2 regions of the Escherichia sp. E4742 genome follow, and region 1 is predicted to be linked to the other one. Evidence: predicted binding sites of a transcription regulator. Region 1 holds the regulator's gene; the other holds the start of a gene.
What was found. The regulator LexA, encoded in region 1, represses DNA repair genes until DNA is damaged. The targets are predictions, from matches to a motif close to TNCTGTATGTACATACAGNA.

Region 2: the regulator LexA is predicted to act here: its motif matches at 1,430-1,449, upstream of rmuC (DNA recombination protein RmuC).

Annotation. Positions count from the first base shown of each region.
Region 1 is NZ_CP040443.1:2,485,374-2,489,615, reverse strand. Features, by position in the region: gene dinF (MATE family efflux transporter DinF) at 111-1,436, opposite strand; gene lexA (transcriptional repressor LexA) at 1,509-2,117, opposite strand; gene dgkA (diacylglycerol kinase) at 2,227-2,595, opposite strand; gene plsB (glycerol-3-phosphate 1-O-acyltransferase PlsB) at 2,765-4,242, shown strand, end outside.
Region 2 is NZ_CP040443.1:1,943,822-1,948,063, reverse strand. Features, by position in the region: gene FEM44_RS09455 (2-dehydro-3-deoxygalactonokinase) at 1-486, opposite strand, end outside; gene FEM44_RS09450 (IclR family transcriptional regulator) at 510-1,277, opposite strand; gene rmuC (DNA recombination protein RmuC) at 1,493-2,920, shown strand; gene ubiE (bifunctional demethylmenaquinone methyltransferase/2-methoxy-6-polyprenyl-1,4-benzoquinol methylase UbiE) at 3,015-3,770, shown strand; gene ubiJ (ubiquinone biosynthesis protein UbiJ) at 3,784-4,242, shown strand, end outside.

The DNA.
Region 1 (4,242 bases):
AATCCTCATCGTTAGGTGGTGAATGAGTGTACGCTCACTTTTCTTCTGAACGTGGGATTAAGTGTAGTCAGGAATTTGGCTTAGGATTATTTATTCAGAACTTTTAACCGTCATGTTGCTGAAAACCAGGTTCCATTACGCCAGTGACGACGCCAGATAACCGCCAGTGAAAGCCCGCGCAGCGCCAGAAAGACGGTTAACGCCAGCCATAAACCATGGTTACCCAACCACGGCAGCGTAAGGAGCGTCAGCGCAAAACCTGCGGCGGCCACCGCCATACTATTGCGCATTTCGGCAGCGCGCGTTGCGCCAATAAACATACCGTCCAGCAGATAACACCAGACTCCCACCAGCGGTAAAATAACCTGCCAGATTAGGTAGCGATCGGCCAGATTCTGGATCTGCGTTAACGACGTTAGCAACGCGATGATATGTTCACCCGCCAGCAAATAAACCACCGAAAACAACAATGCCACGATCCCCGACTGGCGGCACGCTGCGCGCCAGACATCCAGTAACTGGCTACCGTCGCGCGCACCATACGCCTGACCGGAGTGGGCTTCAACCGCGTAGGCAAAACCATCCAGCGCATAGGCAGTAAAGGTGAGTAGCGTCATCAGGACCGCGTTGACGGCAATAATATCGCTCCCCAGTCGCGCACCAAGAACCGTTATTGCGCCAAAACAGAGTTGTAGCAGCAGTGAGCGCAGCATAATGTCGCGGTTAAGCGCCAGCAAGCGACGGAAGTTTCCACGCCAGGCTGTTTTCAGCATTTCGCCGGAGATACCACGTAGTATGAGGATTTTACGCACCATGAGCAGACCAATCAGCAATGTTGCATATTCCGCAATAACCGTCGCCAGCGCCGCGCCCTGCACGTTCATATGCAGCCCCATCACCAGCCAGACATCCAGCACAATGTTGAGGATATTGCCAACCACTAACAAAATCACTGGCGCGCGGGCATATTGCACGCCGAGCAACCAGCCGAGCAGCACCAGATTCGCCAGCGACGCCGGTGCGCTTAACCAGCGAATTTCAAGAAAGCGCCGCGCCTGTTCCAGAACAGCTTCGCTACCACCAACAATATGCAGCGCCAGCTCGATAATCGGCGTACGCAGTAACGCAATCAACGCTCCGGCCCCCAGTGCCAACAGCAACGGCTGCACCAGCGCACGCGCCAATGCCTGAGGATTTTTGGCACCATAAGCCTGTGCAGTAAGCCCGGTAGTGCTCATACGCAAAAACAGCAACAGCATAAAGAGAAAACTTGTCGCCGTTGCGCCAACCGCCACGCCGCCCAGATAAACCGGACTATCAAGATGACCAATGACCGCCGTATCAACCAGTCCCAGCAAGGGAACGGTGATATTGGAGAAAATCATGGGTAAAGCCAGATGCCAGAGTGCTTTATCAGATGAAGTGAGGAATGCCATGCAGACAAGCCTGATGAAGAGAGATTAAAAACAAACCGCGATGCCAGGCGGCATCGCGGTATCAGAGATAGATTACAGCCAGTCGCCGTTGCGAATAACACCAACCGCCAGCCCTTCAATGCTGAAGCTCTGCTGACGAAGGTCAACGACAATTGGTTTAAACTCGCTATTTTCTGGCAGAAGTTCGACTTTATTACCCTGTTTTTTCAGACGCTTAACGGTAACTTCGTCATCTATACGCGCGACAACGACCTGACCATTACGCACATCCTGGGTTTTATGCACTGCCAGCAAGTCGCCGTCCATAATGCCGATATCTTTCATCGACATTCCGCTGACGCGCAGCAGGAAATCAGCATTCGGCTTGAACAAGGAAGGATCGACCTGATAATGACCTTCAATATGCTGCTGCGCCAGAAGCGGTTCACCGGCAGCCACACGGCCCACCAACGGCAACCCTTCTTCCTCTTCCTGCAACAGACGAATCCCGCGCGATGCGCCGGAAACAATTTCAATCACGCCTTTGCGTGCCAGCGCCTTCAGATGTTCTTCAGCCGCGTTTGGGGAACGGAACCCCAAACGCTGCGCGATTTCCGCACGCGTCGGCGGCATACCTGTCTGGCTGATGTGATCACGAATGAGATCAAACACCTCTTGTTGCCTGGCCGTTAACGCTTTCATTCCGCCCCCTGGGTGTATATACAGTTATGCTGTGAGTATATACAGCAAAAGGCGATTTTGGAACCATAAACTACACAATAAACCAGAGATTTATCGAATTCTGGAAGGGTTATCCAAAATGTGACCATAACAGAATGACCCAGGTAATCACGGCGACGATAATGGCGATCAGCACCGCAGCGGACCCCATATCTTTTGCCCGCCCGGAAAGCTCGTGGTATTCAGAGCCAATTCGATCAACCACCGCTTCGATGGCGCTATTGAGAATTTCCACAATCATCACCAACATGACGGAGCTAATAAGCAGCACGCGGGTAATCGCGTCCACATCCAGCCAGCAGGCGATGACCACCGCCAACAATACCGCCACGCCTTCCTGACGGAATGCCGCTTCGTTGATCCATGCAGCACGTAAACCTTTCCAGGAATAGCCAGCGGCTTTGATAATTCGAGTGAATCCAGTGGTATTATTGGCCATTGAAAGAACCTTTTTACATTATGAGCGTCAATATCAGTGTACCGTTGAATCCGATGATTCCGGTAGCGTAGCGCCGCGCGAAACATGAGCGGATACCACAGAATTTCCCATGACTTTCTGCTATCCTTCCCGCGCATTTGCATTATTAACCAGAGGCTTTACATCGTTTATGTCCGGCTGGCCACGAATTTACTACAAATTACTGAATTTACCATTAAGCATCCTGGTAAAAAGCAAGTCTATTCCGGCAGATCCTGCCCCGGAATTGGGGCTCGATACCTCTCGTCCAATTATGTACGTTTTACCGTACAACTCAAAAGCGGATTTGCTGACGTTGCGCGCCCAGTGCCTGGCGCATGACCTGCCTGATCCATTAGAGCCGCTGGAGGTAGACGGTACGCTACTGCCGCGCTATGTGTTTATTCATGGCGGGCCGCGTGTTTTCACCTATTACACGCCGAAAGAAGAGTCTATTAAGCTGTTCCACGACTATCTCGATCTGCACCGTAGCAACCCAAATCTGGATGTGCAGATGGTGCCTGTATCGGTGATGTTTGGTCGTGCGCCAGGGCGTGAAAAAGGTGAGGTTAACCCGCCACTGCGCATGCTCAACGGCGTACAGAAATTTTTCGCCGTGCTATGGCTCGGTCGCGACAGTTTTGTGCGTTTCTCTCCGTCAGTTTCGCTGCGCCGTATGGCGGATGAACACGGCACGGATAAAACTATCGCTCAGAAACTGGCACGCGTGGCGCGCATGCACTTTGCCCGTCAACGTCTGGCTGCCGTGGGTCCACGTCTGCCTGCTCGTCAGGATCTGTTTAACAAGCTGCTCGCCTCCCGCGCCATTGCCAAAGCGGTAGAAGATGAAGCACGCAGCAAAAAAATCTCCCATGAAAAAGCGCAGCAGAACGCGATTGCGCTGATGGAAGAGATTGCGGCGAATTTCTCTTACGAGATGATCCGCCTGACTGACCGTATTCTGGGCTTCACCTGGAACCGGCTTTATCAGGGCATCAACGTCCATAATGCCGAACGCGTTCGTCAGCTGGCCCACGACGGTCATGAGCTGGTGTATGTGCCATGCCACCGTAGCCACATGGACTACCTGCTGCTTTCTTACGTGCTGTATCACCAGGGGCTGGTGCCACCGCATATCGCCGCCGGGATCAACCTGAACTTCTGGCCTGCCGGGCCGATTTTCCGCCGTCTGGGTGCGTTCTTTATTCGCCGCACGTTTAAAGGCAATAAGCTCTATTCTACGGTTTTCCGTGAGTATCTCGGCGAACTGTTCAGCCGTGGTTATTCCGTCGAGTACTTTGTGGAAGGCGGTCGTTCGCGTACAGGCCGTTTGCTGGACCCGAAAACCGGTACGCTGTCGATGACCATTCAGGCGATGCTGCGTGGCGGTACACGTCCGATTACGCTGATTCCGATCTACATCGGTTATGAGCACGTCATGGAAGTGGGTACTTACGCCAAAGAACTGCGCGGCGCGACGAAAGAGAAAGAGAGCCTGCTGCAGATGCTGCGCGGTTTAAGCAAGCTGCGTAATCTCGGTCAGGGCTATGTCAACTTCGGTGAACCAATGCCGTTGATGACCTACCTTAACCAGCATGTACCAGACTGGCGTGAATCTATCGATCCCAT
Region 2 (4,242 bases), 540 kb from region 1:
GCCAGGTAAGCCAATCAGCACCGGCACACCCCTACGGATTGCGTCTTGCAGGGCAGGTTCCATTGCGATAGCACCGAAGATTTGTGTCTCTTCGCCACGCATCACTTCGGGCATTTCACCTTCTTTAATCACGCCAGGAATAATGTGCAGCATTGTCTGCTGTTGGTGGATAACCGGCGTCAGTTGCTTCGCCAGTCCATCGAGAGTGACCGGGCAAGGTAAATAAGCTGCTGGTTGCCACCCTTGCGCACTGCCAATCATGCCGCAAGCCAGAACCGGGCATGAGGTTTGTGCCAGCCAGTCTCCACAGACACGCAAAAATGTATCGTGGAAAGCGTCCTCACGTGTTGCTGCCTGGGAGGGTAATTTCATGATTCCCCAGGGGAATTCACGTTTTTCTTGTGGATCTGATGAGTCGCCAAAACGCCATGCCCGAAGCGATGATGTTCCCCAATCCAGGGCAATAAATGAGGTATTTCCCGACATTAGCCGTTTCCTTTAATCATGGTTTAATTATCTTTGCGGACATGCTTACCCCAGCCCAGTTCAGCGGAGATCTCTTCTGCACAGGATTTGACGTAAGGTGCCAGTTCTTCCAGGCGCACCAGCGACATATACGTGGTGGTACTGGCGACAGAAATGGCCGCCACAATTTCATTCCGGGCGTTGTAAATCGGCGCTGCAATGCAACGGATAGTGGGCTCGTTCTCTTCCAGATCAAAAGCAAAACCACTGGCGGCATAACGGCGCATGTTTTGTATAAATGCGCCCAGTTTTGTTTCATCACCACAAGTCAAAAATAGTGTGCGCCACTCTTCTTCTGTTCGGTTGAGGATCAACGCCTTACCGATTCCCGTAACCGCCAGAGGCATGCGATGCCCAGGACGTGAGCGCATCTCCAGCCCGCGCTGACCGTTGATCTTCTCCAGATACAGCACTTCGTTGCTTTCAACGATACCCAGATGCACGGTGTCCAGGGTGTAACGGGCCAGACGCTGCAAAACGGGCTGTGCAACTTCATACAATGAAGTGCTTTCCAGCGCTCTGGCACCGAGTTCGATCAGTTTGGCGCCCAGTTGGTAGCCCTGAGTTGGGACATGGCGCAGATAGCGTTGCTCCACCAAAACAGAGACTAAACGATGGGTTGTACTCCGCGTCGTGCCGGTGAACTCGCCGATACTTTTCAGGTCATGGCAACCGTTATAAACGGCATTAATAACCGCCAGTCCGCGTAATAATGTTTGTGCGCCAGCGGTGGTTGAAGAGGTTTCTGCCATAGGTGTCTCCTGATGATATTGCCGAGTGTTTCACAGAATAAAGTGGGGAAAAGGTGATTCGTCCCACAATATAAACTTAGTCTCATATTGTGGGATAAAATAAGCAAAATAAACGATTGTTTTGCGTAGCGCCTCGCAGGAAATACCTTTCAAACTGGACGTTTGTACAGCACAATTCTATTTTGTGCGGGTAAGTTGTTGCGTCAGGAGGCTTTGTGGATTTCTCAATCATTGTTTATGCCATTATTGGGCTGGTCAGTGTGGCCATCGGTTGGCTGTTTGCCAGTTATCAACATGCGCAGCAAAAAGCCGAGCAATTAGCCGAACGTGAAGAGATGGTCGCGGAGTTAAGTGCGGCAAAACAACAAATTACCCAAAGTGAGCACTGGCGTGCAGAGTGTGAATTGCTCAATAACGAAGTGCGTAGTCTGCAAAGTATTAACACCTCGCTGGAGGCAGATCTGCGTGAAGTAACCACGCGGATGGAAGCTGCACAGCAACATGCTGACGATAAAATTCGCCAGATGATTAACAGCGAGCAGCGCTTGAGCGAGCAGTTTGAAAACCTCGCCAACCGTATTTTTGAGCACAGTAATCGCCGTGTAGATGAACAAAATCGCCAGAGTCTGAACAACCTGCTATCGCCGCTGCGTGAACAACTGGATGGTTTTCGCCGACAGGTACAGGACAGCTTTGGTAAAGAAGCACAAGAACGCCATACCCTGACCCACGAAATTCGTAATCTACAGCAACTCAACGCGCAAATGGCCCAGGAAGCGATCAACCTGACGCGCGCGCTGAAAGGTGATAACAAAACCCAGGGGAACTGGGGCGAAGTGGTACTGACGCGGGTGCTGGAGGCTTCCGGACTGCGTGAAGGGTATGAATACGAAACCCAGGTAAGCATTGAAAATGACGCTCGCTCGCGGATGCAGCCGGATGTCATCGTGCGGCTACCGCAGGGGAAAGATGTGGTGATCGATGCAAAAATGACGCTGGTCGCCTATGAACGCTACTTCAACGCGGAAGACGACTACACACGTGAAAGCGCATTGCAGGAGCATATTGCTTCGGTACGTAATCACATCCGCTTGCTTGGGCGCAAAGACTATCAACAGCTGCCGGGGCTACGAACGCTGGATTACGTGCTGATGTTTATCCCCGTTGAGCCAGCGTTTTTACTGGCGCTTGATCGCCAGCCGGAGCTGATCACCGAAGCGTTAAAGAACAACATCATGCTGGTTAGCCCCACCACGCTGCTGGTGGCGTTGCGTACTATCGCCAACCTGTGGCGTTATGAGCATCAAAGCCGTAACGCCCAGCAAATCGCCGATCGTGCCAGCAAGCTGTACGACAAGATGCGTCTGTTTATTGATGATATGTCCGCGATTGGTCAAAGTCTGGACAAAGCGCAGGATAACTATCGCCAGGCGATGAAAAAACTCTCTTCAGGTCGCGGAAATGTGCTGGCGCAGGCAGAAGCGTTTCGCGGTTTAGGGGTAGAAATTAAACGCGAGATTAATCCGGACTTGGCTGAACAGGCGGTGAGCCAGGATGAAGAGTATCGACTGCGGTCGGTTCCAGGGCAGCCGAATGATGAAGCTTATCAACGCGATGATGAATATAATCAGCAGTCGCGCTAGCCCATTGGGGGTAGTTACGCCGGGTAGAAATCTAGGGCATCGACGCCCAATCTGTTACACTTCTGGAACAATTTTTTGATGAGCAGGCATTGAGATGGTGGATAAGTCACAAGAAACGACGCACTTTGGTTTTCAGACCGTCGCGAAAGAACAAAAAGCAGATATGGTCGCCCACGTTTTCCATTCCGTGGCATCGAAATATGATGTCATGAATGATTTGATGTCATTTGGTATTCATCGTTTGTGGAAGCGATTCACGATCGATTGCAGCGGCGTACGCCGTGGGCAGACCGTGCTGGATCTGGCTGGCGGCACCGGTGACCTGACGGCAAAATTCTCCCGCCTGGTCGGTGAGACTGGCAAAGTGGTCCTCGCCGATATCAATGAATCCATGCTCAAAATGGGGCGCGAGAAACTGCGTAATATCGGTGTGATTGGCAACGTTGAGTATGTTCAGGCGAACGCCGAGGCGCTGCCGTTCCCGGATAACACCTTTGACTGCATCACCATTTCGTTTGGTCTGCGCAACGTTACCGACAAAGATAAAGCACTGCGTTCGATGTATCGCGTGCTGAAACCGGGCGGCCGCCTGCTGGTGCTTGAGTTCTCGAAGCCGATTATCGAACCGTTAAGCAAAGCCTATGACGCTTACTCCTTCCATGTGCTGCCACGTATTGGTTCGCTGGTGGCGAACGATGCCGACAGCTACCGCTATCTGGCCGAATCCATCCGTATGCATCCCGATCAGGATACGCTGAAAGCCATGATGCAGGATGCCGGATTCGAAAGTGTCGATTATTACAACCTGACGGCTGGCGTTGTGGCGCTGCATCGTGGTTATAAATTCTGACAGGAGTACGACTATGCCTTTTAAACCTTTAGTGACGGCAGGAATTGAAAGTCTGCTCAACACTTTCCTGTATCGCTCACCCGCGCTGAAAACAGCCCGCTCGCGTCTGCTGGGTAAAGTATTGCGCGTGGAGGTAAAAGGCTTTTCGACGTCGCTAATTCTGGTGTTTAGTGAACGCCAGGTCGATGTGCTGGGCGAATGGTCTGGCGATGCTGATTGCACCGTTATCGCTTACGCCAGCGTGTTGCCGAAACTTCGTGACCGCCAGCAGCTTGCCGCACTAATTCGTAGCGGTGAGCTGGAAGTGCAGGGCGATATTCAGGTGGTACAGAATTTCGTTGCGCTGGCAGATCTGGCAGAGTTCGACCCTGCTGAACTGTTGGCCCCTTATACCGGTGATATCGCCGCTGAAGGTATCAGCAAAGCCCTGCGCGGCGGTGCGAAGTTCCTGCATCATGGTATTAAACGCCAG